Regions from separate parts of the Trinickia sp. EG282A genome, predicted to be linked through region 1. Evidence: predicted binding sites of a transcription regulator. Region 1 holds the regulator's gene; each other region holds the start of a gene.
What was found. The regulator FNR, encoded in region 1, switches genes on or off when oxygen is low (the NO sensors DNR and NnrR bind a similar motif). The targets are predictions, from matches to a motif close to TTGATNNNNATCAA.
Positions count from the first base shown of each region.

Region 2: the regulator FNR is predicted to act here: its motif matches at 1,912-1,925, upstream of AB4Y31_RS28035 (OmpW family protein).
Region 3: the regulator FNR is predicted to act here: its motif matches at 2,790-2,803, upstream of cyoA (ubiquinol oxidase subunit II).

Region 1 is NZ_JBFRCC010000001.1:1,629,346-1,639,575, forward strand. It holds gene AB4Y31_RS07470 (UxaA family hydrolase) at 1-135, shown strand, start outside; gene AB4Y31_RS07475 (aldo/keto reductase) at 132-1,214, shown strand; gene AB4Y31_RS07480 (amidohydrolase) at 1,319-2,152, shown strand; gene AB4Y31_RS07485 (SDR family oxidoreductase) at 2,285-3,061, shown strand; gene AB4Y31_RS07490 (ureidoglycolate lyase) at 3,187-4,035, shown strand; gene AB4Y31_RS07495 (DUF1488 domain-containing protein) at 4,160-4,438, shown strand; gene AB4Y31_RS07500 (zinc-dependent alcohol dehydrogenase family protein) at 4,579-5,568, shown strand; gene fnr (fumarate/nitrate reduction transcriptional regulator Fnr) at 5,596-6,420, opposite strand; gene phaZ (polyhydroxyalkanoate depolymerase) at 6,829-8,091, opposite strand; gene AB4Y31_RS07515 (SurA N-terminal domain-containing protein) at 8,271-10,205, shown strand.
Region 2 is NZ_JBFRCC010000007.1:61,269-71,498, reverse strand. It holds gene AB4Y31_RS28045 (glutamate synthase-related protein) at 1-665, opposite strand, end outside; gene AB4Y31_RS28040 (transposase) at 1,078-1,785, opposite strand; gene AB4Y31_RS28035 (OmpW family protein) at 1,971-2,693, shown strand; gene AB4Y31_RS28030 (YqjD family protein) at 2,965-3,342, shown strand; gene ugpQ (glycerophosphodiester phosphodiesterase) at 3,374-4,135, opposite strand; gene AB4Y31_RS28020 (sn-glycerol-3-phosphate import ATP-binding protein UgpC) at 4,211-5,296, opposite strand; gene ugpE (sn-glycerol-3-phosphate ABC transporter permease UgpE) at 5,367-6,212, opposite strand; gene ugpA (sn-glycerol-3-phosphate ABC transporter permease UgpA) at 6,232-7,122, opposite strand; gene ugpB (sn-glycerol-3-phosphate ABC transporter substrate-binding protein UgpB) at 7,135-8,463, opposite strand; partial or broken gene AB4Y31_RS28000 (deoxyguanosinetriphosphate triphosphohydrolase) at 8,615-9,757, opposite strand; gene aroB (3-dehydroquinate synthase) at 9,921-10,230, opposite strand, start outside.
Region 3 is NZ_JBFRCC010000010.1:53,479-63,708, forward strand. It holds gene AB4Y31_RS30340 (helix-turn-helix domain-containing protein) at 1-228, shown strand, start outside; gene AB4Y31_RS30345 (H-NS family nucleoid-associated regulatory protein) at 272-808, shown strand; gene AB4Y31_RS30350 (helix-turn-helix domain-containing protein) at 927-1,184, opposite strand; gene AB4Y31_RS30355 (hypothetical protein) at 1,240-1,608, shown strand; gene AB4Y31_RS30360 (hypothetical protein) at 1,795-1,995, opposite strand; gene AB4Y31_RS30365 (DUF3564 family protein) at 2,047-2,409, opposite strand; gene cyoA (ubiquinol oxidase subunit II) at 2,907-3,797, shown strand; gene cyoB (cytochrome o ubiquinol oxidase subunit I) at 3,801-5,807, shown strand; gene cyoC (cytochrome o ubiquinol oxidase subunit III) at 5,811-6,419, shown strand; gene cyoD (cytochrome o ubiquinol oxidase subunit IV) at 6,420-6,752, shown strand; gene AB4Y31_RS30390 (fatty acid desaturase) at 6,839-7,903, shown strand; gene hemN (oxygen-independent coproporphyrinogen III oxidase) at 7,915-9,276, shown strand; gene AB4Y31_RS30400 (helix-turn-helix domain-containing protein) at 9,358-10,089, opposite strand.

The DNA.
Region 1 (10,230 bases):
GCCGCGGGGGGCACTCGGACGAAATCGGAGCTGCTTGGCCACCAGGAGTTCATCTTGACCTACAAAGCATTCGAGCCCATCGGGCCGGCGTGTCTTCCCATCGCGCAGGTCGCGCCCGCGGGGGTGAGCGCATGAGCGAGACGCGCAACGGTGCAGTGTCGGAGCGCCGCAAAGTCGGCCGCACTGCGCTCGAAGTGACGGCGCTCGGGTTGGGAACGGCCGGGCTCGCCGGACTTTATAGCGACGTGACCGAAAACGAAGCGCGCACGGCAATCGATGCCGCGTGGGACGCGGGCATCCGCTTCTTCGATACGGCACCTTACTATGGCCATACGAAGGCCGAGCATTACGTCGGCGCCGCACTGCGCGATCGGCCGCGCGAGGAGTTCGTGCTGTCCACGAAGGCTGGCCGGCTCATGCGGCCGCGCCGCGATGCGGCCGCGCGTGCACCGAGCAACGGCTGGGCGCATCCGCTTCCGTTCGAGCCCGTTTTCGATTACACGCGCGACGGCATCCTGCGCTCATTCGAAGACAGCTTGCAGCGGCTCGGGGTGGCTTCGGTCGATATCCTGCTCATTCACGACATCGGACCCGTCACTCACGGCGATCGCAACGAGCACTATTGGCGGCAGTTGAGCGAAGGCGGCTTCAAGGCACTCGACGAGCTGCGCAAGGCAGGGGCCGTGCGCGCGGTCGGGCTCGGTGTGAACGAGGCGCAGCCGATCGTCGAGACGATGCGCGAGTTCGATATCGATTGCGCGCTGCTCGCTGGACGCTATACGTTGCTCGAGCAGGCGACGCTCGACACGTTCTTGCCCGAATGCGAGCGGCGCGGCGTTTCGATCCTGGTCGGCGGCGCGTTCAACTCGGGCATCCTCGCGCATGGCGTCCGTCATCTGAAGGAGCGCCGCGAAGCCGGCAACAGCGCGGCGAGCGACCTCAAGTTCAACTACGGGGAGGCGCCCGCGGAGGTAGTCGAGCGCGTGGCCGGCATCGAAGGCGTTTGCGACGCGCACGGCGTCGCGCTGCCGCACGCGGCCCTGCAGTTTCCCTACGCCCACCCGGCGGTCGCGAGCGTATTGACGGGGGCGCGCAACGCGAGCGAGGTGCGGCAGAATGTCGACGCATTCACGAAAGGGATTCCCTCTGCATTCTGGGACGCGCTGCGCGCGGCGGGCCTGCTGCATCCGAGCGCTCCCACGCCGCGGAGTTGATGGCGTTTTCGTGACGCCGTATTGAAATCGCTTGCTTCGTCTGCCGCCGTCAGCAAAAGGCGGCAGCGAAGCAAAGAAGCACAGGGCAAAGGCAGGTTGGGACGATGAACACCGTCGATGCGCATCAGCATTTCTGGGCAATCTCGCGCGGCGATTACGGCTGGCTCACGCCGGCGCTCGCGCCGCTCTATCGTGATTTCGGCCCGGCCGACTTCGCGCCGCTCGCGCAGTCGGCCGGCGTGGCTCGCAGCATCGTCGTGCAGGCAGCACCGACCGTCGCCGAAACACGCTACTTGCTCGACCTCGCGCGTGAAAATCCCGTCGTTGCCGGCGTGGTCGGCTGGGTCCCGCTCGACGACGCCGCGGCGCCCGCGCTCATCGCCGAACTGGCGCGCGAGCCGAAGTTCAATGGCGTGCGGCCGATGCTGCAGGACCTGTCCGACGACGACTGGATCGCGAGAGCGCAACTCGGGCCTGCCATCGACGCCCTGATCGAGCATGGGCTTGCCTTCGACGCGCTCGTGTTCGCGCGCCACTTGCCCCATCTGTTGACGTTCGCGCAGCGCCATCCGGACTTGCGAATCGTGATCGATCATGGCGCGAAGCCGCCGATCGCCGAGGGTGATGCGGGCTGGCAGCCATGGGCCGAGCGCATCGCCGAGCTCGCGCGGCTGCCGCAGATCCATTGCAAGATTTCGGGGCTGGCCACTGAGGCCGGGCCCGGATGGAGCGACGAAACGCTGGCGCCCTATGTGGATCATCTGGTCGCGCACTTCGGCGCGAAGCGGCTCATGTGGGGCAGCGACTGGCCCGTGCTCGAGCTCAACGGCGATTACGGCGGCTGGCACGCGTGCGCGACGAGATTGACCAGCAGGTTGACAGATGACGAGCGCGCAGCGATTTTCGGCGGCACCGCGACCACCTTTTATGGCCTTTGACTTGGCCTTTGACTTGGCCTTTGACTTGACCGTTGACGGCTTGCCCGCCTCGCCTCGGCGAGCGCCGGATGTCTTCGAACGATAGATGTCATCGACCTCCCACATTCGATCAATGAACGGAGCACCGGATTCATGAACGTAAGCGAAACACGTTTCCCTTCACCGCCGCCTGAGCGGCTTGCCGGCAAAGTGGCGCTCGTCACAGCCGCGGCCCAAGGCATCGGCCGCGCCTGCGCGGAACGTTTCGCGCGCGAAGGCGCGCGCGTCATCGCCACGGACATTCGCGTCGATCTCTTCGGCAACGTGCCGTTCGAGACGCGCAAGCTCGACGTGCGCGATTCCGCGGCGATTGCGGCGCTTGCGCGAGAGCTCGGCGGCGTGGACGTGCTGCTCAATGGCGCCGGCTTCGTCCACGCGGGAACGGTGCTCGAATGCGAGGAGGCGGATTGGGACTTCTCGTTCGATCTCAACGCCAAGTCGATGTATCGGACGATCCGGGCATTCCTGCCCGCGATGCTCGAACGCGGCGGCGGCTCGATCGTCAACGTCGCATCCGCGGCCTCGAGCGTAAAAGGCGTACCGAACCGCTTTGCCTACGGCGCATCGAAAGCCGCCGTCGTCGGGTTGACCAAGTCCATCGCCGCCGATTTCGTCACGCGCGGTATTCGCTGCAATGCGATTTGCCCGGGCACCGTCGAGTCGCCCTCGCTCGAGCAGCGCATTGCCGCGCAGGCAAGCGAGCAAGGCAAGTCGGTCGCCGAGGTACAGGCCGCATTCGTCGCGCGCCAGCCGATGGGTCGCATCGGTCGCCCCGAGGAAATTGCGGCGCTCGCGGCTTACCTCGCGTCAGACGAGGCAGGCTTTACGACAGGGCAGATCCACGTCATCGACGGTGGCTGGTCGAACTGAGCCGCTTTTTCAGTGGTCCGACCAATTTGCCGAATCGGGTCGCATGCTCAATCATGGTCGATCGCACCGGCGCGGTCGGATCGCACGCTCGACCGAATCGTTACTCAAACCCTTTATCTCACGCCATGAAACTGCTTCGCTTTGGGCCGAAAGGCCAGGAAAAACCGGGTCTTGTCGACGCCGACGGAAACATACGCGATCTTTCGGGCCACGTCGACGACATCGCGGGCGACACGCTGACCGATGCGAGCCTTGCACGCCTTCGCGCGCTCGATCCGGCGACGTTGCCGCTCGTCTCGGGTGAGCCGCGCCTCGGCGCTTGCGTCGGCCGCGTCGGCAAGCTCGTCTGCATCGGGCTCAACTATGCCGACCACGCGGCGGAATCGAACCTGCCGATCCCGACCGAGCCGGTCGTTTTCAACAAGTGGACGAGCGCGATCGTCGGCCCGAACGACGACGTCGAAATTCCGCGAGGCTCGACGAAGACCGATTGGGAGGTCGAACTCGGCGTCGTGATCGGGCGGCACTGCAAATACGTCGACGAAGCGAGCGCGCTCGACTACGTGGCGGGATACTGCGTCGTCAACGACGTATCGGAGCGGGCCTGGCAGATCGAGCGCGGCGGCCAGTGGGACAAGGGCAAGGGATTCGACACGTTCGGTCCGATCGGCCCGTGGCTAGTCACGCGCGACGAAATTCGCGATCCGCAGAGCCTCGATCTCTGGCTCGAGGTCGACGGCCATCGCTATCAGAACGGGAACACGCGCACGATGATTTTCCCGGTCGCGAAGCTCGTTTCCTACCTCTCGCAGTGCATGAGCCTGCAGCCGGGCGATGTCATCTCGACGGGCACGCCGCCGGGCGTCGGCCTCGGCCAAAAGCCCGAGCCGATCTACCTCAAGGCGGGGCAGACGATGCGTCTCGGCATCGCCGGCCTCGGCGAGCAGCGGCAGCGCACGGTCGCCGCCGGCTGATATCACTGCGATCGAAGCCGGGCTGCTCGGACGCGGCCCGGTGCCGTTGAAGAACGCCGATCCTCCGCTTGCCCGCCTTCGACTATGCTGGATGGAAGACTGAACGGCACAGCGAGGTGGCAACATGCAAATCTCCTTTCCGCAGGAGCCGGCCGAATACTGCGGCCGCGATCTCGTGCTCGCCTTTCCGGCACTCGTCGACGGCGAGCGCGTGCAATGCGCGATCACGGCGGAAGCGCTCGAGGACCATTTCGGCGCCGAGTCTCTGCGTGAAGACGACGTGCAACGCGCCTTCGAAGTCAATCGGCGTGCGATCGAACACGCCGCACGCAAGATGCTCCAGGAGTTAGGCAAGAAGCCCGTGCTGCTGCATAGCGGCTTTTTTCGCTTTTACGACGAATAGCGATCGGCAAGCCGGCAGCCGGCGGGCTTCGCCGCGCGTCGTTGCCGCCGCGCGCGGTCGTCGATTCCGACCTTGAGCGAGCCGGTCGCCGGCGCGGATGCCGACGCCGTCGATGCCGAAAGCGATGGAGGAAGAAAGCGATGCGTGCGATGGTCTTCGACGGAAGCGCGCCTTTGCTCGCCGAGCGCGAGCTGCCCGATCCGGTACCCGCCGCGGGGCAGTTGCTCATCGACGTCCATGCGTGCGGAGTTTGCCGCACCGATCTTCACGTGGTGGACGGCGATCTCGCGCATCCCAAGCGTCCGCTGATTCCGGGCCACGAGATCGTCGGCACGGTTGCCGCGATGGGCGAGGGGGCAAGCGGCTTCGCGATCGGCGAACGGGTGGGCGTGCCGTGGCTCGGGCATACGTGCGGGCACTGCCCATACTGCGCGCGCGGGCGAGAGAACCTCTGCGACGCCCCCGGATTCACCGGCTATACGATCGACGGAGGCTACGCCGAGCGCACCGTCGCCGACAGCCGCTATTGCTTCCGGCTGCCCGATCGCTACACCGACGTGGCAGCGGCGCCGTTGCTTTGCGCGGGGCTCATCGGCTACCGGACGCTCGCGATGGCCGGTGACGCCGAACGCGTCGGCATCTACGGTTTCGGCGCCGCGGCGCACATCGTCGCGCAAGTCGCCCGCCACCAGGGCCGCACCGTGTACGCTTTTACCCGTCCCGGCGATACAGTCGCGCAGCGGCTCGCACGGCGACTCGGCGCGCATTGGGCCGGCGGCAGCGACGAACGGGGGCCCGCTGCGCTCGATGCAGCGCTCATCTTCGCGCCTGTCGGGGCGCTCGTGCCGCGCGCGCTCGAGGCTGTCGTCAAGGGGGGTGTCGTCGTCTGCGGCGGGATCCACATGAGCGCGATCCCCGCGTTTTCGTACGACCTTCTCTGGGGCGAGCGTCGCATCGTATCGGTCGCCAACCTGACGCGCGAGGACGGTCACGCGTTCATGAAAATCGCGGGAGAGACGGCGCTCGAGATCGAGACGACGCCGTATCCGTTCACGGAAGCCAATCGCGCGCTCTCGGACCTGCGCGAAGGCCGCCTGTCGGGAGCGGCGGTACTGACGATGAAACGGTGAGGCGGCCCCGCCCGCGACCCGCGCGCGTCAAACGCGCGCGAGCGCTTCGAGATCGACGATGCGAATCCGCTTGCCGCGCGTTTCGAGCAGACCGTCGCGCTGAAACTTCGAGAACATGCGGCTCACCGTCTCGAGCTTCATGCCGAGGTAGTTGCCCATCTCTTCGCGCGTCATGCGCAGATGGAATTCGGCCGGCGAATACCCGCGCGCCTCCATCCGGCTCGACAGGTTGAGCAGGAAGCTCGCGAGGCGCTCCTCCGCGCGCATTGTCCCGAGCAGCATCATGAGCGCCGATTCTCGAACGATCTCGCCGCTCATCATGCGCAGGACTTGCTGCTGCAGCGGTTGCGATTCGGCGCAGAGCGCCTCGAGCAATGCGTAGGGAATGATGCAGACGCTGCTGTCTTCGATCGCGACCGTATCGCCGATATGGCGCCGGCTGTGAAGGCCGTCGAGGCCGAGCACTTCGCCCGCGAAGTGAAAGCCCGTCACCTGCTCGCGACCGTCGCGATGCATGACGACCGTCTTGAACGAACCCGCGCGCACGGCATAAATGCTCTGGAATTCATCGTTCGCGCGGTAGAGCGCTTCGCCGCGCTTGACGAGGCGCGTCGCGGTCACGATCGAATCGAAGAGCCGCAGTTCTTCCGACGTAAGGTTGTTCGGCATGCAGCCAGACAGCATCGAGCAGCTGGAGCAGCCTGCGCTCGTCGATGCGTTCGTCGACGCGGCATTCGACGTGCTCTTCGGCGTGGCCTGCGGTGTGGTCTTCGGCGGACGCATAGGTACGATCGAAGACAGGGGCAGCCGCTCCGCGCGAGTGTCTTCCTCTGGTTCCAATTCGAGCAGCATGTCTTCGTTCTCCGCCTTTTGGGTGCGCACCCGCCCTGGGTGCCGCGAAACAATTTCCATGTGAGTATCGGTGGTAGCGGGCGCCGAGCCTATCAGCGGCGTATGAAACTTCGGTAAGTGTTAGCGTAGGGTTGTAAGACTTCTCCTACGGCGGTGACGGAAAATGAGCGGCGATGCGTAGCCGGACCGCGGAGCGGCCCTTGGCGCGGCGATGCACGCCCGTCGAGCGGTGCTCTTCCGGTCGTTCGCAGGCTGGCGGGGCGTGTATTTTAATTGCTTAGCGAAGAGTAATAGACTGACGAATTCGAGCTGCGCGCCGATCACGCACTATCGCTCGGCGTGGAGGGGCGCAGTTTCTGTCAGAACTTTGCTGACGCAACGCAAGGCTGGCGCGGGGCGCTGGGGCCCTCAGCTGATGGCGGCGGGCTGTGGCTCGTGGGGCTCGTGGGGCTCGTGGGTCTCGCGCCAGAACGCAGCCAGCGCCGGATGGATCGCTTCGCGCCAGCGCGGACCGGTGAAAAGATCGTAGTGGTCGCAATCGGCAATAGTCAGCTGTTTGCGCCGCCTGTCGGGCACCGCGCTGCAGACCGCATGCGCCGCGTGGGTCTGGCCGGCGCCCGTGATGTCGTCGCGGTCTCCCTCGATCGTGCAGAGCGCCGACGCCGCGAGCGCGCTGCCGCGCACGCGCCGGCCGTCGACGTCCCAGGCACCGCGCGCGAGCCGCTGCTCCTTGAAAACGATGCGCAGCGTATCGAGAAAGTAGTCTTCGGTCATGTCGAGCACCGCCGCGTATTCGTCGAAGGCGCGCCGGCTCGCGGCTATCCTGGCGTCGTCGCCGGCGAGGCGGCTCGTCCAGTACCGCGTTTCGAGCGCCATCTGCCGATGCGGATGCGCGGCGACGATCGCGGCATGCTGCAGGTATCCGGGGTAGATGCGCCGTCCGCCGCCGCGATACCAGGCCGGCACCGTATCGATGACCGTGCGGCGGAACCAGTCGATGCTATGTGTCGCCGCCAGCCGGTCGACGGCGGTCGGATTGAGTCGCGTATCGATCGGTCCCCCCATCAGCGTGACCGAAAGCGGCCCGGGCTCGCCGCGAGCCGCGACGAGGGCCGCGGCGGCGACGGCCGGCACCGTCCCCTGGCAGACGGCGAGCACATGCAGCCCATTGCTGCATAGGCGGCGCATGAAGCGCTCCACGGTCAGCACGTAGTCGTCGAGGCCGAAGCGGCCCTCGGCGAGCGGCACGTCGCGTGCGTTGGCCCAGTCGGTCACGTAGACGTCGCCGTCCTCGAGCAGCGTTTCCACCGTCTCCCGCAGCATGACCGCGTGATGTCCTGCGAGCGGCGTGCAAAGCAGAATCGGCGCGCCGCCGTCGAGCCGCGCGCGATGTTCCCCTCGCCGCGCGAACCGGCGCAACGCGCAAAATGCCACGCGATCGACGACGGTTTCATCGATGTGAACGCGTCGGCCGCCGAGCGTCACCGACGCGATCGCGAACGGCGGCGGCTCCAGCGTCGTCTCGAACACGCGGCGCAGCCATTCGCAGCCGGGCATCGCGCGCGACTCGGGAGATTGCGCGGGCAGACCGCACGCCCGTGCGAGCGAGGCGGCCCATGTGTCCATCGAGCGAATCAGCGCGCGCTGCGTCTCGAGCCAGTTGTAGAGCATGAGCGTCTCCCGTCGGCACGATGCGCCGCGAGCCGGGAACGGCTGATTCCTCGGGCCTGCCGGGCGAGAGCCGATCAGCTATTGTGGGATCGGGGGAAGGGGCTGGCAACTCACGGTTTACGCCAGGATGGGCTGCTGTTGTACTATTGGACGTTTTTGTCCAACCTAACCCCTCACGCATGCTCGATTTCTTTCGCAACCACAAGCGCCTGATGATGCTCATGCTCGTCCTCGTCATCGTGCCGGGGCTGGGCTTCGTCGGTATCCAGGGCTTCCGTGGATTTTTCGACGAAAGCGCCAATGTGGCGAGCGTCAATGGGCACAAGATCACGCGTGTCGAATTCGACAATGCGGTGCGCCAGCAGCTCGATCAGGCGCGCCAGATCCTCGGCTCGCGATTCGACTCGAAGCTCTTCGACACGCCCGAGCGCCGGCAGCAATTGCTCGACAGCATGATTCAACAGCGCGCGCTGGCCGACGAGGCGCAGCGCGAGCATCTGACGGCGTCGGACGAGGCCGTGCGCCGGGCGCTGCTGGCTGACCCCGTCGTGTCGTCGCTGCGCAAGCCCGATGGCTCGATCGACCTCGACCGCTACAAGGAACTGCTGGCGATGCAGGGCATGACGCCGGAACAATATGACGAACGCGTGCGCTATGGCCTCGCGATCGATCAGATTCCCGACAGCATCCAGGCGAGCGCGTTTACACCGAAGAGCATGGCCGAGCAGCTCGCAAAGCTCGCCGAACAGCAGCGCACGGTCCAGTCGCTCGTACTGCATCCGGCCGACTACGCGTCGAAGGTCCAGCCGACCGACGCGCAGCTCGCGGCCTACTACGACGCGCATCGCGCCGAGTTTGCCACGCCGCAAACGGCGACGATCCAATACGTCGTGTTCTCGCCGGCGACGCTCTCGGCGTCGATCGCTCCAAGTGACGCCGACGCGAAAAAGTATTACGACGAGAACATCGCGCGCTACACGACGCCGCGCGAAATCCGCGTGAGCCAAATCCTGATCTCGTCACCGGCAACGGCGAGCGCGGCGGACGACGCCAAGGCCAAGGCGAAGGCGGAAAGCGTGCTGGCGGAGGTCAAGGCGCATCCCGATCAATTCGCCGACATCGCGAAAAAAGATTCGCAGGACCCGGGCTCGGCTTCGAAGGGCGGCGATCTCGGGTGGTCGACGGGCGGTGTGCTGACGGGCGACAAGGCATTCGATACGGCCGCTTTGGGCTTGAAGGGCAAGAATGCGATCAGCGGCATCGTTCGCTCGTCGTTCGGCTATCACGTCATCATGCTGACGGATGAGAAGCCGTCGGTCGTGAAGCCGTTCGCCGACGTGAAAGACGACATCATGAAGGAGCTGAAGGCGCAACAGGCCGCGAAGGCGTTCAGCGACGGATCGGACGGCTTCACGTCGACGGTGTACGAGCAGGCGAAGAGCCTTCAACCTGCCGCGGACAAGTACAAGCTCAAGATCGAGACGGCGACGGTCACCGACAAGCCGAGCCGCACGCTCCCTCCCGATAGCCCGCTCAACAATCCGAAGTTCCTGGCCGCCGTTTTCGCCAACGATGCGGTAAAGGACCACAACAACACGCAGGCGATCGACGCTGGAAACAACACGCTGATTTCGGCACGCGTGACCGACTACAAGCCGGCGGCCACGCCTCCGCTCGCGTCGATCAAGGACGCCGTGCGCAACAAGTATGTGGCCGAGCAGGCGCTCGAGCTGGCGCGCAAGGACGGCACGGCTAAGCTCGCCGATTTGCAGAAATCGAAATCGACGGCAGGGTTCGGGCCCGAAACGAAGCTTTCCCGCACCGACGCGCAGGGCGTGCCGCCGCCCGCGCTCGCCGCGGTTTTCAAGGTCGATGCGAGCAAGCTGCCCGCGTACGTCGGCGTCGATCTCGGCGACGCCGGCTACGGCATTTACCGCGTCAACGCCGTGGTGCCGGGCGCGCCGATCGATCCGGCGCGGCTTGCGGCTGCGCAGCAGCAGCTCGCCCAGATCAGCGCGCAGGAGGATATCGAGGCCTACCTCGCCGGGCTGCGCGCCCGCTCGAAGGTCAAGATGTATGGCTCGCTGGAGGGCAAGCAAGGCGACGGCGGCTAACAACCAGGCGGCACCGCTCCGGCGG
Region 2 (10,230 bases), on a different contig from region 1:
TAGTAGACGCCCACCTGGCCCGCGAGCAGCAAGCCCTTGTAGACGACCGTGCGCGCCGACATCGACGGCACGAAATACTCCTTGCCATGCTTGAGCTTGAGCGCCTGGATGCGGTGGCTCGCCGTCTTGCGGATCACGTAGAGCTTCCGCTCGAGCGCGTCCGTGACCATGATGTCGCGGCCGCGGCCGATGAAGATCTGACGAATGACGGGCTCGGAGGCCTTGACGGCCGGCGATATCGGCATCGCATGATCGACGGGCACGTCGCGCCATCCGAGGACGACCTGGCCCTCCGCCTTCACCGTCCGCTCGAGCTCCTGCTCGCAGGCAAGACGAGACGCATGCTCCTTGGGCAGAAAGATCATGCCCACGCCGTACTCGCCGGCGGGCGGCAACGTCACGCCCTGGCGCGCCATTTCCTCGCGATAGAACGCATCGGGAATCTGGATCAGGATGCCGGCGCCGTCGCCCATCAGCGCATCGGCGCCGACGGCGCCGCGGTGATCGAGATTCTCGAGAATCTTGAGCCCTTGCTGAATGATGTCGTGAGTCTTCGCGCCCTTGATATGCGCGACGAACCCGACGCCGCAGGCGTCGTGCTCGTTTTGCGGGTCGTACAGACCTTGCGCCGCAGGGACCGAAGTCATCGGTTGCTGTTCGTTCATGGGGACACCGTCCTGTAGGGGGCCTCGAAAGGGTCGTTCTCAAAGGGCTGAGCCGCAGTTTGCCCGCGCGGCCGCTCTCGATAGGGCCGCAGGGAAGGCGCATTGCGCCGAAGAAAAACCGTCGGAAATCGGAATATACGCGACGAATCAATAGAATAGCAACAAAAATCGGGTGATGCGACCCCAATTACTGCGGCGCATTCAAACGGTGCCGTTTTATTGGGGACGTATCAAAAAGGGGCGCAAAAAACGGCACGCTGAACGTGCCGTCCGCGACCCTCTCGTATTCATCATTGCTGAAACCGCAGCCAACCGACGCCCTACCGCGCATTCAATAGGCGAACTCACCCCGCTTGCGGCTCACGCATGCGTGGGCAGGCGGCGGCAAGCAGGTTCCAACCGCGAAGCAGCGTTATTGCGTCTGCGGCGTCTCGCGCACTTTCTTCGGCCGGCCGCGCGGCAGCGGCGAGACGCGCCGGTTCGCCGCCCTCGCCGCCCACTCTCGATACGACTCGCCGCCGAGCACCCATCCTTTCAGCGTCGCCTGCTGCAGCTCGTTCGCCTCGCGCTCGTCGAGCGGCTGCTCGCAAAGCTCCTTGTAGGCGCGCTGCCGCTCGAACGGCGTATTGCCGAGCGACCAGTAAAGCGGGTGGTCCGTGACGAGACTGTCTACAGCAACGCCGATGTGATGCCGATAACTAGACCATCGATAGTCTTCCGCCGACGTCACGAGGCGCTCACGAACCGGACAAAGCTCGATTACGCGACTCGCAAGCAGGAAGTAGCGCTCTCCTTCGATGACGGTCGCGCGATAGCGACCTTCCCAGAGGGTGCCCCGCCGCGAGTAGCGGCGGTTGAAGTGCGCCACGTAGCGCCTGCCGACCGCCTGCATCGCTTTGGGCAAGCTCGATTCGTCGCTCGGCGTGACGAGGAGCTGCACCGCGCCCGGCATCAGCACATAGGCGTGGACGCCGAGGCGGTGGTCGCGCGAAGCGGCTTTCAAGCAATCGACGAATAGCTCGTAATCCTGCTCGTCGACGAAGGCGGGCTGCTGATCGAGTCCGCGCAGGATCACGTGCTGCGGCTGTTCGGGGACGTAAAGACGTGCAAGCCGTGCCATGCTGGATTCCGTTAAGAATGTTGGTGATGACCCGAAGGGACGAGGCGGCGCACGAGCCGCCGCGGTTCCTCGAGCGGTTCCGCCGCAAGCGCGCCCCGCTTAGGGAGAATGCTCTAACGAGCGCACTTGGTCTGACTCAATCCTTTTACTCATAATAGGCGGGCCTTTTATGGAGGAAGACGCATATGAAACTAAAACAGGCCACTACGGGGGCCGTCGTGGCGCTCGCCTGCGCGACGGCTGCACATGCACAATCGGCCGGCACGTTCTACGTCACAACAGGGTGGTTCCATCTCTCGCCTCAAAGTTCCAGTGACCAGTTGAAGGTAATCAGCCAGGGCGGCACGCCCATCAACCAATACCAGCCCAACACCGGCGCCCGGATCGACCAGTCCGACACGCTCGGGCTGTCGCTCGGCTACTTCGTCACCGATCACCTCGCCGCGGAGTTCGAACTGGGCATTCCGCCGAAGTTCGAAATCAACGGCGCCGACGGATTCTCGCAGTTCGGCAAACTCGGCAGCGCGCGGCTCTGGAGCCCGGCCCTGCTCTTCAAGTGGAACTTCCGGAAGCCGGACGACAAGTTCCGCCCCTACGTCGGCCTGGGCGTCACGCGCGTCTGGTTCACCGATGCGCAGATTACGAACACCACGTTCGAATCAGGCGTCCTGGGGGGTCCGACCACCGCATCGGCAGATCGTTCCTGGGCGCCCGTTTTCAATCTCGGCTTCAACTACAACTTCACCAAGCATTGGTTCGCCGGCCTGTCCGTGTCCTACATTCCGGTCAGCGCGACGGCCGACTTCACGACGTCCCCGTCCGGGCCGCTTGGTACAACGCTACGCACGCAAGCAAAGATCAGGCTCGACCCGATCGTGACCTACGCGAAGATCGGCTACGCCTTCTAGCCTAGTTCAACTCGGGCCGCCCGGCGACCGCGCTGGCGCCGCCGCACCCGCGGCGGCGTCGCCGCCGGCCGTCCAATCGAACCGAATCACTTTTCTACGCGTGTTTCGTCCCATTTTTACGCATGCGCTCGTACCCTCATACGAACCATGGGTCCTGAGCGCGGGCGCCTTCGGCTAGCCGCCGGCTGGCATCGATGTTGCGGCTCGTGGCATTCCCCGCTCTTCGAACGGGGCCTCATCCCGTTATAGGAAAGAAGCTGACGGAGCGACCATGACCGCACTACCGAATACGCGAGACGCGCTCGAAACAACGTGGCAGAGCACGGGACGACACGCCCGCCGTATCGCCCGCCATAGCCGCAACGCCGCCGAGGACATCGGAGGAGAAATGCGCGAACTACTGTCGGAACTGGAGGAAGCCCTCTCTGAAGGCGCGCAGGCCGACGCCGCCCAATTGCGCGAGCAATTGAGGAAACGCATCGACGTGACGAGAGCGCGGCTCGACGGCGCTCGCGCAACGATGCGCACGCGCGCAGTCAACGCGATGGCAGGCGCAAACGACTACGTACGGGAAAACCCCTGGGAAACCGTTGCCGTCGTGGGGGGCCTCGCCCTGCTCACCGGCTGGCTCCTCGCGCGCAGCCGGTGACATAGCCGCAAGCCGCTACGTGAGTGTGTGCTCACGTAGCAGCCACGAAGTCCGCACCGATAAGGTCGATGCGGTCGGTGCAGATCGTGTCGACGCCCCACTGCGCGAGTTCGCGCGCACGTGCCGGATCGTTGACTGTGTAAGCGAGGATGAAGAGCCCCTCGGCCTTGATCTGCTCGACGAGCCGCGCGTCGAGTTTGCGATGATCGGCGTGCAACGAGACGCACTCGAGCGCGGCCGTCTGTGAACGCCAATCTTTGGGCACGCCGCCGAACAGCAAGCCGCGCGGCAGCGCCGGGGCCGCGTCGCGCGCAGCCGCGAGCGCCTCGAAGGAAAACGACGACAGCAGCGGCGGCAACCTCGCGCCGGCCCAAAGCCGCGCGGCCTCCGCGGCCACGCGTCGCCCAGTCGCCACCTCGCGCCCCGGACACGGCTTGATCTCGACATTCGCGGCGAGTCCGAGCGCCGCGCAGCGTGCGGCGACCGCATCGAGCGTCGGCATCCGCTCGCCCGCGAAACGGGCGTCGAACCAGCTCCCGGCATCGAGCACCTCGAGTTCGGCATAGGTCATGCCGGCCGCGGCTCCGCGTCCGTTCGACGTGCGGTCCACTTTGTCGTCATGGAGCAGGAAGACGACGTCGTCGGACGAGAGCTTCGCATCGAATTCGATCATGCGCAGCTCGAAACGCGCGCCCATATCGATCGCCGCCAAGGTGTTCTCGGGCGCGAGCGCGCCGCCGCCGCGATGCGCGACCACGCGCGGGTAAGGCCAACTGATTGTCTTCATCGTCATCTGGGTTTCACTCGTTGCGCCCTTCGCCACCGCTCTCGCTTCGTCGCTTGCGCTCGCTGCTCTCCCGATGGCATTTCAGTTCGCTCGCCTGCCCGTAGCGGGATCGAAGAAATGCAGATGTTCGGCCGGCAAAGCGGCCGGCAGCGTCTCCCCGCGCGTCGGCCGCTGTCCGTGCGGAAGGCGAATCGTCACATCGTGGTCGCCCCAGCGCCCATGCGCCAGATTGTCCGCGCCGAGCAGCTCGCACGAATCGACGAGGAGCGATGCGCGAGGCCCGTCCGCGCGCGGCGTCATGTGCTCGGGCCGAATACCGAGAATCCACTCGCGCCCGCCCTCGACCGTGCCGCCGATGGCCTGCGCGCCGTCGAGCTCGAGGATCGGCCCGCCACCGGCCACTTCAAATCGGTTGCCCTCTTGCGACAGCCGTCCTGACACGAGGTTCATCGCCGGCGAGCCGATGAAGCCCGCTACGAAGACCGTCGCCGGACGTTCATAGACTTCCGTCGGCGCGCCGATTTGCTCGGCATGCCCGCGATTCATGACGATCACGCGTTCCGCCAGCGTCATGGCTTCGACCTGATCGTGAGTGACATAGAGGCTCGTCGTTGCGAGCCGCGCATGCAACCGCTGGATCTCGAGCCGCATTTGCACGCGCAGCTTCGCGTCGAGATTCGAAAGCGGCTCGTCGAAGAGAAAAACGGCCGGCTCGCGCACGATTGCGCGGCCCATCGCCACGCGCTGTCGCTGTCCGCCCGAGAGCTCGCGCGGGCGCCGCGACAGCAACGGATCGAGCTCGAGAATCTTCGCGGCCGCCGCCACCCGCGCATCGATCTCGGCGCCGCTCACGCCGCGGATCTTGAGCCCGTAGGCCATGTTTTCGCGGACGCTCATATGCGGGTAGAGCGCGTAGTTCTGAAACACCATCGCGATGTCGCGATCCTTCGGCTCGAGGCCGTTGACGACGCGCTCGCCGATTTTGATCTCGCCCTCGGATACGCTTTCGAGCCCCGCGACCATGCGCAGGAGCGTCGACTTGCCGCAGCCCGACGGGCCGACGAGAACGACGAATTCGCCGTCGCCGATTTCGACGTCGATGCCGTGCAGCACGTATTGCTTGGCATCGTAAGTCTTGCGCACGCGGTTCAAGCTCAATGCAGCCATTCGGTTCGTTCTCCCGAGATCCTGATCCTTAGATAGTGCCCTGGCGGCCGCCGCTCGCGGGACGCCACTTTCATTTTTCCGAATCGACGAGACCCCGCACGAACCATCGCTGCATCACGATCACGATGACGAGCGGCGGCAGCATCGCGAGCAGCGTTGCCGCCATCACGTAATGCCATTCGGTGGCGGTGTCGCCGTTCCCGATCATCGACTTGATGCCGACGACAGCCGTCGTCAGCGACTGATCGCTCGTGATCAGAATCGGCCAGAGATACTGATTCCAGCCGTAGATGAACGTGATGACGAAGAGGGCAGCAATGTTCGTCTTCGAAAGCGGCAGGACTACGTCGCGGAAAAAGCGCAGCGGCCCGGCCCCGTCGATGCGCGCCGCCTCGATCAGCTCGTCCGGCAGCGTCATGAAGAACTGGCGGAAGAGGAACGTGGCCGTGGCCGACGCGATGAGCGGCAGCGTCAATCCCGCATAGCTGTTCGTCAGATGCAGTGACGACACGACCTGCACGGTCGGAAAGATCCGCACCTCGACCGGCAGCATCAGCGTGATGAAAATCAGCCAGAACGCCGTGTTACGCAACGGGAAGCGAAAGAAGACGATGGCGTAGGCCGACAGAATCGAGACGGCGATCTTGCCGATCGAGATCGCGAGCGACATGACGAGACTGTTCATGAGCATCCGTCCGAACGGACTCGCCGCGTTGCCCGTACCGTGCGTCCATACGTGAACCAGGTTTTCGAGCAGATGCGTGCCCGGCATCAGCGAGAGCGGCACCGAGAAAACCTCGCGCTCGCTCATCGTCGCCGCGCAAAAGGCGACGTAGACGGGAAAGGCGATCACCAAGATGCCGGCGATCAACACCGCGTGGCAAAAGAGATCGAAGCCTCTTCGATTCTCGATCATCGGAACTTGCTCCGTGAAATCACGTGTATTGCACCTTGCGTTCGATGAAGCGGAACTGGATCACGGTCAGCGCGACGACGATCACCATCAACACGATCGACTGCGCGCCCGAACTGCCGATATCGAGCCCTTGAAATCCTTCCGCGAAAATCTTGTAGATGAGCGTCTTCGTCGCCTGCGCGGGGCCGCCTCCGGTCGCCGCGTCGATGACGGGGAACGTGTCGAAGAACGCGTAGACGAGATTGACGACGAGCAGAAAGAACGTCGTGGGAGACAGCAGCGGCAGCGCGATGCCGAAAAATCGCCGGACGGGGCCCGCTCCGTCGATCGCCGCAGCCTCGATCAGCGAGCGCGGAATCGCCTGTAGCCCCGCATAGAAGAACAGGAAGCTGTAGCTGACCTGCTTCCAGACGGAGGCGAGCACGACGAGAAACATCGCCTGGGAGCCGTTGAGCGCGTGATTCCAGACGACGCCGCCCTTCGCGAGCGCGTACGTGATGAGGCCGATGCTCGGATTGAAGAGAAAGGCCCATAGCACGGCCGCGATGGCCGGCGCCACGGCATACGGCCAGATCAGCAGCGTCCGATAAGCCTTGGCGCCGCGCGTCACGCGATCCGCGCAAGCGGCGAGCAACAGCGAGACGACGAGGCCCGAGCCCGTCACCAGCGCGCTGAAGATCAGCGTCGTCTTGAACGAATCGAGGTACAGCGGATCCGCGAACAAATGCGCGAAATTGGCGAAACCGACGAATTGGCTCGAAGTGCCGAACGCGTCCTGCATTTGCGTCGACTGCCACAGCGCGACACCGGCCGGCCACAGAAAGAAGACGGCGGTGATCGCGAGCTGTGGCGTGACGAGCAGATACGGCAGCGGACTCGCGGCGAAGCGGGACCGGGAACGTTCGCTCATGGCCGGCGCGTGTTACGTGCCCGATTGCTCGAAGCGGCGCAGCAGCTCGTTGCCACGCGACACCGCCGAATCGAGCGCATCCTTGGGCGTCTTCTTCTGCGCCCAGACCTGCTCGAGCTCTTCGTCGATGACCGTGCGGATCTGCGGCATATTGCCGAGACGCAGCCCCTTGGTGAAGGGCAGCGGCGGCTTGTTCAGCATTTGCTTGGTCGCCGTGTCCGCGCCCGGATGCTGCGCGTAAAAACCGTGCTGCTCCGCAAGCTCGTACGCGGCTTTCGTGACCGGCAAATAGCCCGTATCCTCATGCCACTTCGCCGCAACCGCCGGCGAGCTCAGATAGGCGAGGAATTTCGCGACACCCTTGTAGACGTTCGGATCCTTGCCCGCGAGCACCCAGAGGCTCGCGCCGCCGATGATCGCGTTCTGCGGCGCGCCCTTCACGCTCGCATCGTAGGGCATCATGCCGGTGCCGAAGTCGAACTTCGCATATTTGCGGATGTTCGCGAGCGAGCTCGACGAGTTCGTCATGATGCCGCAATCGCCGCTGTAGAACTTCGAGTTCGCCTCGTCCTTGCGGCCGGCGTAGGTGAACGTGCCTTCCTTGGCCATCTTCTGCAGCATGGCGATATGCGCGATCTGCTGCGGCCCGTTGAACTCGAGCTTGGCGTCCGTGCCGTCGAAGCCGTTGTTCTCGCTCGCGAACGGCAGGCCGTGCCAGGCGCTGTAGTTCTCGAGCTGGATCCAGCTTTGCCAGCCGGTCGTGAAGCCGCACGACATGCCGGCCGCCTTCAGCTTCGCGGCATCGGCAGCCACTTCTTCCCACGTCTTGGGCGGCTGGTTCGGATCGAGGCCCGCCTTCTTGAACGCATCCTTGTTGTAATAGAGCACCGGCGTCGAGCTGTTGAACGGCATCGAAACGAGCTCGTCCGTCTTCGCGTCGCTGTAGTAGCTGGCGACCGTCGGCACGAACGCCTTTTGGTCGAGCGGCACGCCGGACTGCTTGAACACGTCCGTCGCCGGGATGATGGCCTTCTTGGCCTGCATCATCGTGGCCGTGCCGACCTCGTACACCTGCAGGATTGCCGGCGCGTTGCCGCTGCGATAGGCCGCGATGCCGGCCGCGAGCGTCTGATCGTAGGTTCCCTTGAAGACCGGCACGATCTTGTAATCGCTCTGGGAGGCATTGAAGTCCTTGGCGATGTCGTTGACGCGCTCGCCGAGCGCCGCGTCCATCGCATGCCAGAACTGAATTTCCGTCGCCGCAATGGCGCCTTGGCTGGCCCCGGCGGCGAGCGCCGCGCCCAACGCCATCGAACGAACCCACGTCGAACAACGCTTCATTTGTCTTCTTCTCCTTGGAAAATGACACCCGGCCTGTAGGCCCGCGTGGCATATACCCCGCAACGACGTGCCCGCTTTCGCGTCCACGCCCATCTCGCGAGGCTTGCGGTCAGTGGACCGGGCCTCGCCGTCCTTCGGCAGACCGGGCAGTCTATTGGTCGTTTATGACAAAAAGACGTTGGTATTCCTTGAGCGCGTATCGATCCGTCATGCCGGCGATGTAATGGGCAATGCGCCGCGGCTGATCGGTCGGATCGTCCGCGATGTAATCGGGTGGCAAAAGCCGCGGATCGTCGGTGAACGCCTCGAAAAGCCCCGTAATGACGCGCCGCGCCTTGTTGGCCATCCGCATGACGCGGTAGTGGCGGTAAAGATTCTTGAAGAGAAAGCGCTTGAGCTCGGCGGCCTGCGCGGCGATGGGCTCGCTATGCGCGACGAGCGGCGGCGCCGCGCGCACGGCGTCGAGCGAATCGGGCGCGTGCTCGAGAAGATTGCGACGCGTCGCCTCGATGAGGTCGACGATCAGCGTGTTGATGATGCGGCGCACCGTTTCATGCACGAGCCGACGTCCATCGAGCCGCGGATGCGCGCGCCGGGCCTCTTCGTAGTGTGTCTGCCAAAGCTCCACTTCCGCGAGCTGCTCGATCGTCAGCAGTCCTGAACGAAGTCCGTCGTCGACATCGTGATTGTTGTAGGCGATTTCATCGGCGATGTTGGCGATCTGCGCTTCGATTGAAGGGCGCCGCCCCTTCAGGAATCGCTCGCCGAGCTCACCGAGCTTCGTCGCATTCTCTCGCGAGCAATGCTTGAGAATGCCCTCGCGCGTCTCGAAGCAGAGATTGAGTCCGTCGAATGCGCCGTAATGCTCTTCCAGTTCGTCGACGACAGCGAGGCTCTGCAGGTTATGCTCGAAGCCGCCATACGCGCGCATGCAGTCGTTCAACGCATCCTGCCCGGCATGGCCGAACGGCGTGTGGCCGAGGTCGTGCGCGAGCGAAATCGCTTCGACGAGATCTTCGTTCACGCGCAGGTTGCGCGCGACCGAACGCGCGATTTGCGCCACTTCGAGGCTGTGCGTGAGCCGCGTGCGGAAAAGATCGCCCTCGTGATTGACGAAAACCTGTGTCTTGTATTCGAGGCGCCTGAAGGCCGTGGAATGGACGATACGGTCGCGATCGCGCTGGAATTCGGTGCGCGCGATGGGCGGGGGCTCCGGGTAGCGCCGGCCGCGCGAGCGCGACGAATGAGCGGCGTACGGAGCGAGATGCGCTTCGAGCATCGCGACCGTCGGTGCGCCCAATAGGCCAGGCGACGGCTCCTCGCGCGCTTCGGTTCGCGACGCGCCGGTCGATTCTTCATGCGTCGGCATCTGCTTCACCTTCCTCCGCTTCCTATTCCAACGTCACGCCAGTTTGGTGTCCTCGGCGCTTGCCATCGCATCCGCCGCTCGAGCGAGGTCAGCCACTTGCGGCGAGCGTCGCGCGCAGCGCCGCCTCGGGCGCGCTCGTGATCAGCGGCTCACCGAGTCGCTTCAGAAGGATGAACTTGATCGTGCCCGCCTCGGCCTTCTTGTCGCCCTTCATCAATTCGATATAGCGCTCTTGGCCGAGCGCCGGCGCACGCACCGGCAGGCGGGCGGCCGAGACCAGGGCAAGCAGGCGCTTGCGCGAGGCATCGTCCAAATGCCCGAGCCGCACCGATAGATCGGCCGCCATCGCCATGCCGCAGCCGACGGCTTCGCCATGCAGCCATTCACCGTAGCCGAGA
Region 3 (10,230 bases), on a different contig from region 1:
GATCCATTTGTCGCGAGCACGCGCATCAATCGCTATGAGCTCGGCGTTCACAAGGCGGATTACACCTTTGCTATCCGTATCGCGGCAGTACTTCGGGTACCGGTTGCGTTTCTCTACGCGGAAGATGAAGAACTCGCCCGCTTGATTTTGATTTTTGGCAGGCTCTCGAAACGGAAACGCAACGAGCTTCTATCGCATGCTCAAACCCTGGAGGTCGGCTCGAAGTAGATTCGTAGCATCGTGTGTCATCTTTGAAGATCGGGAGGGTGTCATGGCAACATTGGAAGCAATTGAGGTAAAGATAAGGCGTTTGCAAGAGCAGGCACAAGCCATCAGAGCAAAGCAACTCTCGGCGACGCTCGATCGCATTGTCGAACTCATGCGAAAGGGCGGGGTTACGCTAGCTGACATCGAGGCTCACGTTGACGCGAAGAAACGTGGCGGGAGGCCCGGTAAGAAGGCTGCTGCGCAGACGGCTCCTGCTACGGCGAAATACCAAAACCCAAAAACTGGTGCTACCTGGTCTGGACGCGGTCGCGCTCCCTCATGGATTGCGCATGCGAAGAACCGTACGCGCTTTCTCGTTGATGGCAATCCGTCGGATGAATCGACGACTGGCGGAAACGTTGAAAAAAAGCGGGGCAACTATATCCGAGGGCAGCAGCCGGCGAAGTATCGCGACCCTGAGACCGGTGCAACTTGGAGTGGACGCGGTCGTGCTCCCGCGTGGTTGGCGAACGCAAAGAACCGCGCAGAATTCTTGATTGAAGACCCGTCGGGCGGTCGACGCGCGCGTACTGCTTCTTAGTGCCATATAGCTATTCACAAAACGTCACAACTGGGCACTTTAACTGTTGTGCTAAGTAGGCTGCACATGCAATAGCTCGCACGAGCCGCGCGCCGCAAAATCACATCGATCGGGCAGTCTAACGCGGTAGTGCCGCAAGCGGCAGGTTTCGAATGCGATCGATGAATTCGTGCGGATCGGCTTCGAGCGCGCGCAAAATGTCGAGCAATTCGATGACGTCAATGCGTCGCGCACCACTCTCGTACTTCGAGACGAAAGACTGTGGTCGTCCTAGGCGCTCGGCAAGATCCTGTTGTAGCAGCCCACGCTGCTTGCGCGTCTCCATAAGCAGCGCGGCGAGTTGACGGTAGCGGCGGTCATGTATCGGGTGGGCCATCCACACATTCTAAATTCGGATATCATATATCCCAGATTCGGATTTGGGATATACTGTGCGGGAACTGATGGTGATCGTGTGGGTGCTAGCGGCGGCCAGTATCGCAGCGTCGATCGCAATCGACATGCGCCATTTGGCCGCCAACCGCGTTTGGCTTTCACGTAGCGGATGGACTTTCGCGTGTATCTGCTCGGGCCCGGTTGCAGGTGTCGTCTATCTCATGTTCCGACGTGCTGCACGGCGGGCCCTAATCGCGTCCGTTTGGCAGATCGTGGGCGGCGATTCATACCCCTCCCACACTCGCCGCAAGCGATTGGTCACGTTGCTGCAGTCCGGCCTGATCGGCACGTCAGTTTTCAAAGCCTGCTTGAAAGTGCTGGATGATGAATGTACAACCCTTCACGACTCGAACAACGTCGAATGAATGCTGTCACACCGCCCAGTTGCGCAATCGGAAAGGGCGCATGGGGTCGCAGGTGCGATGCGGAGAAAATGGCAGCGCTGATGACGAAGCTTGCAAACGCTACAGCTAGTGCCTGGTTCCGGCGATACATCACCCTCGGATGCCGGAACCTTTTTTGCCGGCAGGCTTCCTGCCGGCGCTTTTTCTTCAGCGGGTGTCGACGATGAGCGCCGATGCTTGCATAATAAAACTCCCCGTGCGGAACAGTGCCGTGCGTTGGGCAACCGTCGGCGCGAGCCCGATGAAGATGCGGTTTCTGTGCCCCCCTTCGGGGACCGGGTCGGAAACCCGCCGGACCTCGCTCTCTTCAATGTACCGTCGCGTGCACATTGAATCTTCATCGAGCATCCTTTCCGATGCCCTTAGTGCCCGCTGTCGACAGCGGTGGTGGCCGGTGCGTCAGGCGTCGCCGTGCGCACAGATGCTCGATTCGGCCCGGGCGCGTTGATCATCGATACATTGGATATGCCAACGGCCACATGCCGAGGGAGGGGCGACCCGCCGCGCTACACCTGTTTCTCCTTCGAACGGCCCGCCGTGTTTGCGGAGTTTGAGGTCCTCGAGTTCGAACAGCGGACTTCCACCGCCGGGCGGGCAAACACGCGTTTTCGCGGGACGGCCCTCCAGCCGCCCCCATGAAGGTAAGGTCAGGCTTGCGTGGGACTCGCGCGACCATTCGAGCAGTTCGTCATCGAACCAGAGAATCGCGTATGCGCTAGGGTCGATGCCATCGAACGAGTGAAGGTGAACTGTGATCCGCATTCGCGTCCTCCTGACGAGCGCCTCTCGGCGACATGTGTGAGTGATGGCCTACATCACTGAATTAATGGTGAGTCGATAGGCTAGGTGAATTTGGCGGAGGGGGCCGCCCTTATCCTGCGGTAGCGCATCGGCATGTCTATGAAGGTGCTTTTCCGCCGTTCGATTGCACTCGCTTGATCGAGGTTCCCGTCGCGGGTCATCAGCCTTGTGTAACTTACATGGTCACAACCTGCCATGACTCAATGACGCTTGCTCGTGCTTACGTCACCGCAGCCGTAGCCGCGCATTCGTCGTGGAATCCCGCATGCCTGCGCGCACTGACTACGGCTTCGCCGTGCTACATCTGCGTCAACATGCCGCACGTTTTTGCTGTTCGCTATTTGATTTCAGTCAAGCCAGATCAACCCCTGATGTTGGACGATCGCCCTAGCGTGCTCGGTCCTGCATGTATGCAGGTGATACGACACCCACGTACTTCAACCCATGACTGGACAAACATGATATCCAGAAAAGCTTTGAAGAAATGGTCGATACCCCTTGTGGCGGGAGTGACTGCCTGTTTTTCCGGATGCGATGCCGCATTGCTCGACCCAAAAGGGACTGTGGGTGCGGCAGAGAAGGCGCTGATTTTGACATCGACGCTTACAATGCTCATCGTCGTCGTGCCTGTCATCGTGCTGACGCTTTTATTCGCCTGGCGCTATCGCGCTTCGAACACTGCAGCGAGCTACTCGCCAAAATGGGCGCATTCGACGGCGGTCGAAGTCGTCGTGTGGACGATTCCGGCGCTCATCATCCTCTATCTCGGCCTGCTGACCTGGCGCACGACGCACGAACTCGATCCGTATCGACCACTGGCCTCAAAGGTGAAACCGATGGAGGTTGATGTCGTGGCGCTCGATTGGAAGTGGCTCTTCATCTATCCGGACCTCGGCATTGCTACGGTCAACCAGGTCGTGTTCCCCGTCGGCACGCCGGTCGAGTTCCGCATTACGTCGGATTCTGTGATGAACTCGTTTTTTATTCCTCAGCTAGGCAGCCAGATCTACGCGATGGCCGGCATGCAGACGCAGCTGCATCTCATCGCCGATTATCCGGGCGACTATGCCGGCCTCTCCGCGAACTACAGCGGTGAGGGATTCTCTGACATGAAATTCCGTGCCATCGCGGTGGATCGCGTGCGCTTCGCCGCCTGGGTGGACAAGGTGCGCGCTTCTCCCCAGCACTTGAGTATGGACGTCTACGGCGCAGTTGCGAAGCCGGACGAGCATGTACCGGTCATGTACTTCTCGTCTATTGATCCGAAGCTCTTTCGCAAGATCATCGCGAAGTACAACAACGGCAACGTCCTTGACCTCAAGGACGGCACCTGTGGAAGCAAGGGATAGACCATGCTTGGAAAACTGACACTCTCGGCGATACCGTTCGATCAGCCCATCATCATGGGGGCAGGCGTGCTGATGCTGGCGATCGCCCTCGCCGTCGCAGGCACGCTGACGGCGCTCGGCAAATGGAAATGGCTTTGGAGTGAGTGGATTACGAGCGTCGATCATAAGCGGATCGGTGTCATGTACCTCGTCGTAGCGGGACTCATGCTGGTGCGCGGCTTCGTCGACGCGCTGATGATGCGCGCGCAGCAGGCGCTTGCTTACCATTCACCCGGCTATTTGCCGCCTCATCACTACGACCAGATCTTCACGGCACACGGCACGATCATGATCTTTTTCATGGCGATGGCGCTGATGGTTGGCCTCTTCAACCTTATCGTGCCGCTGCAGATCGGCGCACGTGACGTCGCATTCCCGTTCCTTAACTCGCTTTCGTTCTGGATGACGGCGGTGAGCGCCATCCTGATGAATCTCTCGCTGGTCATCGGTGAATTCGCCAAGGCGGGATGGCTGGTTTATCCGCCGCTGTCGGAGCTGCAGTTCAGCCCGGGCGTCGGGGTCGACTACTACATTTGGGCCGTTCAGATATCCGGCGTCGGCACGCTGATCACAGCCATCAACTTTTTCGTCACGATCATACGCATGCGCACTCCCGGCATGACGCTTATGAAGATGCCCGTGTTCACCTGGACGGCGCTCTGCTCGAACGTGCTGATCATGGCGACGTTTCCGATTCTGACAGTCGCTGTGGGCTTGCTCGCCCTTGACCGCTATCTGGGTATGCATTTCTTTACAAACGACGCCGGCGGAAATCCGATGCTCTATCTGAATTTAATATGGGCTTGGGGGCATCCTGAGGTGTACATCCTCGTGCTGCCCGCATTCGGCATCTACTCAGAGGTCATCGCCACGTTCGCCAGGAAACCGCTCTTCGGGTACAAGACGATGGTGTATGCCTCGTGCGTGATCATGATCCTCTCGTTCCTCGTGTGGCTACATCACTTTTTCACGATGGGGTCGGGCGCCGACGTGAATTCGTTCTTCGGTATTGCGACAATGGTCATCGCGGTGCCGACCGGCGTGAAGGTCTTCAACTGGCTCTTCACGATTTACAGAGGCCGGCTCGAGTTTTCGGTGCCCGTACTTTGGACGATCGGATTCATGGTGACGTTCACGATTGGCGGGATGACCGGCGTCATGCTGGCTATCCCGGGTGCCGACTTCGTGCTTCATAATAGTCTCTTCCTGATTGCGCACTTCCATAACGCAATCATCGGTGGTGTTGCATTCGGATACTTTGCTGGTCTGGCGTACTGGTTCCCGAAGGCGTTCGGCTTCAAGCTTGATGAAAAGCTCGGCAAGCGTGCCTTTTGGTTCTGGTTGATCGGCTTCTACGTGGCGTTCATGCCGCTTTACGTGCTCGGATTCATGGGTGCGACGCGGCGCTTGAGTCATTACGAAAACCCAGCGTGGCATCCATGGTTCGTCGTGGCTGCATTCGGTGCTGTGCTGATCGCCAGTGGCGTTGCCTACCAGATAGCCTCGATCGTCGTCGCCGTCAAACGCCGTAGCCTTCCGCAATACCGCGATGCAACGGGCGATCCGTGGGGTGGTCGAACGCTCGAATGGGCGACTGCGTCGCCGCCCCCGATCTACAACTTCGCGCATCTTCCGGTTGTGGAAGAGCTCGACGCCTTCGCGCACATGAAGGAAGCGGGGAAAGCCAACGCGGCGCCAGAAAGCCATGAGGACATCCACATGCCTTCCAATACTGCCGACGGCTTTGCTATCGGTCAGTTCAGCCTTGCACTAGGGTTCGCGCTTGTGTGGCACATCACGTGGCTCGCCGGACTATCGTTTGCAGCCATCATTGCGACGCTGATCGCGCGCAGTTTTCGTCAAAATGACGGTTATGTCATTCCCGCCGTACGCGTCTGCGAAATGGAGTCGCTGAGAAACCGCACGCGCACGCTGGGACCGGTCGAGTTACCCGAAAAGGCGGAGGGCTGATCCGTGTCGCAAACTGCATCGCTTACCACCGACGGCGTAACGGCCGCAGAACATGGCGTCTCTCCGACGGTATTAGGCTTCTGGTTATACCTGATGACTGACTGCGTGTTGTTTGCCGCTCTATTCGCCGCGTTTGCCGTCATGTCAAACGAGTTCGCAGGTGGCTCAACCGGGCGGGATCTTTTTAATATTTCGGGTGTCGCACTCGAAACCGGCGCACTTCTCGTGAGCAGCATCACATACGGCTTTGCGATGATTTCCGCACATCGCCGGCAGCGTCGCGCGGTGCTCGGCTGGCTCGTCGTGACCTTCGTGCTCGGCGCGTTTTTCCTCGCTCAGGAATTGCGCGAGTTTTCGCAGCTGATTGCCGGCGGGGCAGGCCCTGACCGAAGCGCGTTCCTCTCTTCCTTCTTCACGCTGGTCGGCACGCATGGCCTCCACGTCACAGCCGGGCTTGTCTGGATGGCCGTACTCGTCGCGCACGTCGTCCGTTCGTCGGATATCTCCGAGCGCGACCTGACCCGTCTCACGTGCTTGAGCCTATTCTGGCACTTCCTCGACATCGTGTGGATCGGCGTATTTACCTTCGTTTATCTCGGGAGCGTGCTTTAAATGACCCATTCTTCTTCCTTGCCGCTGACGGCGCGGAACAGCAGCGTTGTTGGATATATCGTCGGCTTTTCCCTTGCCGTGTTGTTGACTGCGGGATCGTTCATACTGGCCACGCACCGGTCTCTGCCGCCGGAAACCGCAATGATTGTCCTCGGGGCGCTCGCGTTCGTGCAAATCGTCGTCCATCTGGTCGCGTTCCTGCATCTCGATTTTTCCCGCGGCCAGCGGTGGAATGTGCTCGCGTTCTGTTACGCCGCATTCGCAGCGCTGTTTCTGATCTTCGGAACGCTCTGGGTGATGCACAACGTCAGCATCCGCATGATGTCTCGCTGACCCGAGTCTTCGCTGATCCATCTGGAAAGGCTCGGCCCCCTGGGCAGGGCATTCCTCCTTGCACTTCACGTTATCCCAGTAGTTTCATGACTGATTCGCTCCGCCCTATCTCTGCCGGAGAGCCGCTGCCGCATCGCAGGATCATTCGGTCGTGGCTGATCCCGTTCAGTGAAAGCGACACCGCCTACGCACTGGTGCTGATCACATTCGACTTCGCGCTGCTCTTGGTTTCGCTCGCAGCGGTTATACAGACGCACGGCTTCATGTGGAAAGCCGTCTGCGGGCTCGTCGCCGGCTTCGTCATCGGCCGGCTGTTCATCATCGGCCACGATGCCTGCCATCAGAGCCTCACCCGACACCGGAAGCTGAACCGGTGGCTTGGCCGAGTCGCCTTTTTGCCATCGCTCACGCCCTACAGCCTTTGGGAAGTCGGACACAATGTCATCCATCACGGGTATACGAACCTGAAAGGCGTCGATTTCGTGTGGGCACCGCTTTCTGTGCGGGAGTTTCGCGCGCTGTCCGGCCCGCGTCGCATTCTGGAGCGCGTCTACCGCAGCGGGTGGGCGCCCGGGCTGTACTACATGATCGAGATTTGGTGGCGTCGAATGTTCTTCCCGTCGCGCGCGGCGATGCCCACGCGCCGGCCGGTTTTTCTTCGCGACTGCGTACTGGTATCCGTGTTCGCGCTGTTCTGGATCGGCACCCTTGTTTGGGCCGCCTATCTGACCGATCAGCCGGCCATGTCGCTCATCGTGACCGGCTTCGCCATCCCGTTCCTGTTCTGGTGTGCGATGATGGGATTTGTTGTGTATGTCCATCACACCCACACGCGAATTCGCTGGTACCACGAGCGCGCCGAGTGGGGCCGCACGGACCCATTCGTCTCGACGACGGTGCACCTGACCTTCCGACGCGGCATTGGCGCACTGTTTCATCAGATCATGGAACACACGGCTCATCACGTCGACATGAGTCTGCCGCTTTACAGACTCGCGGCTGCGCAGCGCAAGCTCGAGGAACAGCTGCCAGGGCGCATCTTGGTGCAGCCTTTCTCATGGCGTTGGTACTTCGGCACCGCCCAGCGCTGCAAGCTCTATGATTTTGCCTCGCATCAGTGGACCGATTTCGCCGGGCGGCCGACCGTTTGACTGGAGCACGTATGATCGATGCCGACATCCTGTTTCAGCACCGGCTGCTTGCAAAGTACAATGCCGCCACCCCGCGCTATACGTCGTATCCGACCGCGGTCCAGTTTCGCGAGGACTTCGACGTTGCGGACTACGCGCGCGCGGCTGCTGATCCCGGAGCGGCGGATACAGATCTTTCGCTCTACTTCCATATTCCATTCTGCAGTACGGCGTGCTTTTATTGCGCTTGCAGCAAGATCGCCACGAAGAACCGCGCACGTACGCGGCCCTATCTCGACTGCGTGAAACGTGAGCTCGCGCTTCAGGCAGAACTCTTCGATACGGCGCGTCCCGTGACGCAGCTGCATTGGGGTGGCGGTACGCCCACGTTCCTCTCTCCTGGCGAAATGATCGAGTTGATGGCCGCCACGCGCGAGCATTTCACGTTGCGGCCCGATGACGTAGGCGAATATTCGATTGAAATCGACCCCCGGGAGGTAAGCGCGAAAACGATCGTCCAGTTGCGCACGCTAGGCTTCAACCGGCTCAGTCTCGGTGTACAGGACTTCGATCCGCTCGTGCAGCACGCGATTAACCGTATCCAACCACTCAAGTTGACTGCCGACGTCATGCGTGCCGCGCGCGCAACAGGATTCCATTCGATTAGCGTGGATCTGATTTACGGGTTGCCGTATCAAACCGCCGAGAGCTTCGCGCGCACGCTCGACATCATGCTCTCGCTCGCACCTGATCGACTTTCCGTATTCGGCTACGCGCACTTACCGCAGCTTTTCACGATGCAGCGTCAGATGGATGCGTCGACTCTGCCATCGCGGCAAGAGAGGCTTGCGCTGCTGCGCCTCGCGGTTGAGAAGTTGACAAGTTCCGGGTATGTGTATGTGGGTATGGATCATTTCGCTTTGCCAACCGACGAGCTCGCGCGTGCGCAGGCGCGGCGCGCGCTGCATCGGAACTTTCAGGGATATAGCACTAACGCGGATTGTGACCTGATCGGCTTAGGCATGTCATCGATCAGTAAGGTCGGCGACGTGTACGCTCAAAACGCCAAGGATCTGGCCAGCTATTCGGCCGCGATCAATACTGGGCGCCTCGCGATCGCACGGGGCATTTGCCTCACAGTCGACGACCGCTTGCGGCGAGACGTCATCGCTCAGTTGATGTGCAACTTCGAACTGTGCTTTGTTGAGTTCGAGGCCACATACGGGATTTGCTTCGCTAATGTATTCGCTCCCGAGCTGGAACGCTTGCGCGAATTCGAGCGGGATGGCCTCATCGCGGTCGACTCGGACCGACTGCAAGTGCTTGCGGCGGGCAGAATGCTGGTGCGCGATATCGCGATGGTATTCGACCACTATGTGAGCATTCAGACGTAAGGTCGACTTTTGCGTATGCTTTGAAAGGCCGTCAGAGCCCCTCCAAGGCGGCGTTTGCGCGGCGTCGTCGAAAGTAACCAACTATTCGGCCCGACTTACATCGAGCAGACCGTCCAGGTCGAGAATCCGAATATTTCTGCCACCGACAGCGATGAGTCCGCGCTTCTCAAAGCGCGACAAGACTCGGCAGACCGTTTCCATCGTTACCCCGAGGAAACTTCCCGCTTCTCCTCGCGTCATGCGCAGCACAAACTGGGTTGGCGAATTGGCACGCTGATGCGATTGCCGCGACGACATGTCCAAAAGGAAAGTCGCGATGCGTTCTTCTACAGTCATTGTGCCGAGCACGACCATGTGACTGCTGTCACGAGCGAGCTCGGCGGAGAAAACGCGGTACAGGTGATCCGATATCGCTTTCACCTGCCGGCCGAGCAGTTCGAGCAGCGCGAATGGCAGAACGCAGACGCAGCTATCTTCGAGTGCAATGGCGTCGCTCATGTGGTAAGCGTGGCAAACGCCGTCAAGTCCTAGCGGTTCACCGGCGAAGAAAAATCCAGTAATCTGTTCTCGGCCATCGGAAAGCAGCATCACCTTCTTGAATGAGCCAGTGCGTATGGCATAGATGTTCGTGAACGGGTCCCCGATTCGGAAGACTGGCGCACCTCTGCGAACTACGTGGCGGGCAGGCGCAAGGCCTTTCGTCGAGCGCATGTCGGCGTGTTCGGCTCTATTGGCCGTGCAACAAGGCCGCATGGCACAGCTTCTGCACGGTTCAGTCAGGCTGATTGTGGGTGTAATTCCAATTGGTACCATAACTGACCCAGTAGCTTGCCTCGACGACGGCGAACAAGACTCTGTCGCAACCGAGATCTCGTTCGGCTCATTGGAAACTGACACAACAACGCCTACGTACGGGCGTCAATTGTCGACGACACCGAGCTTCTCCTTACTGCA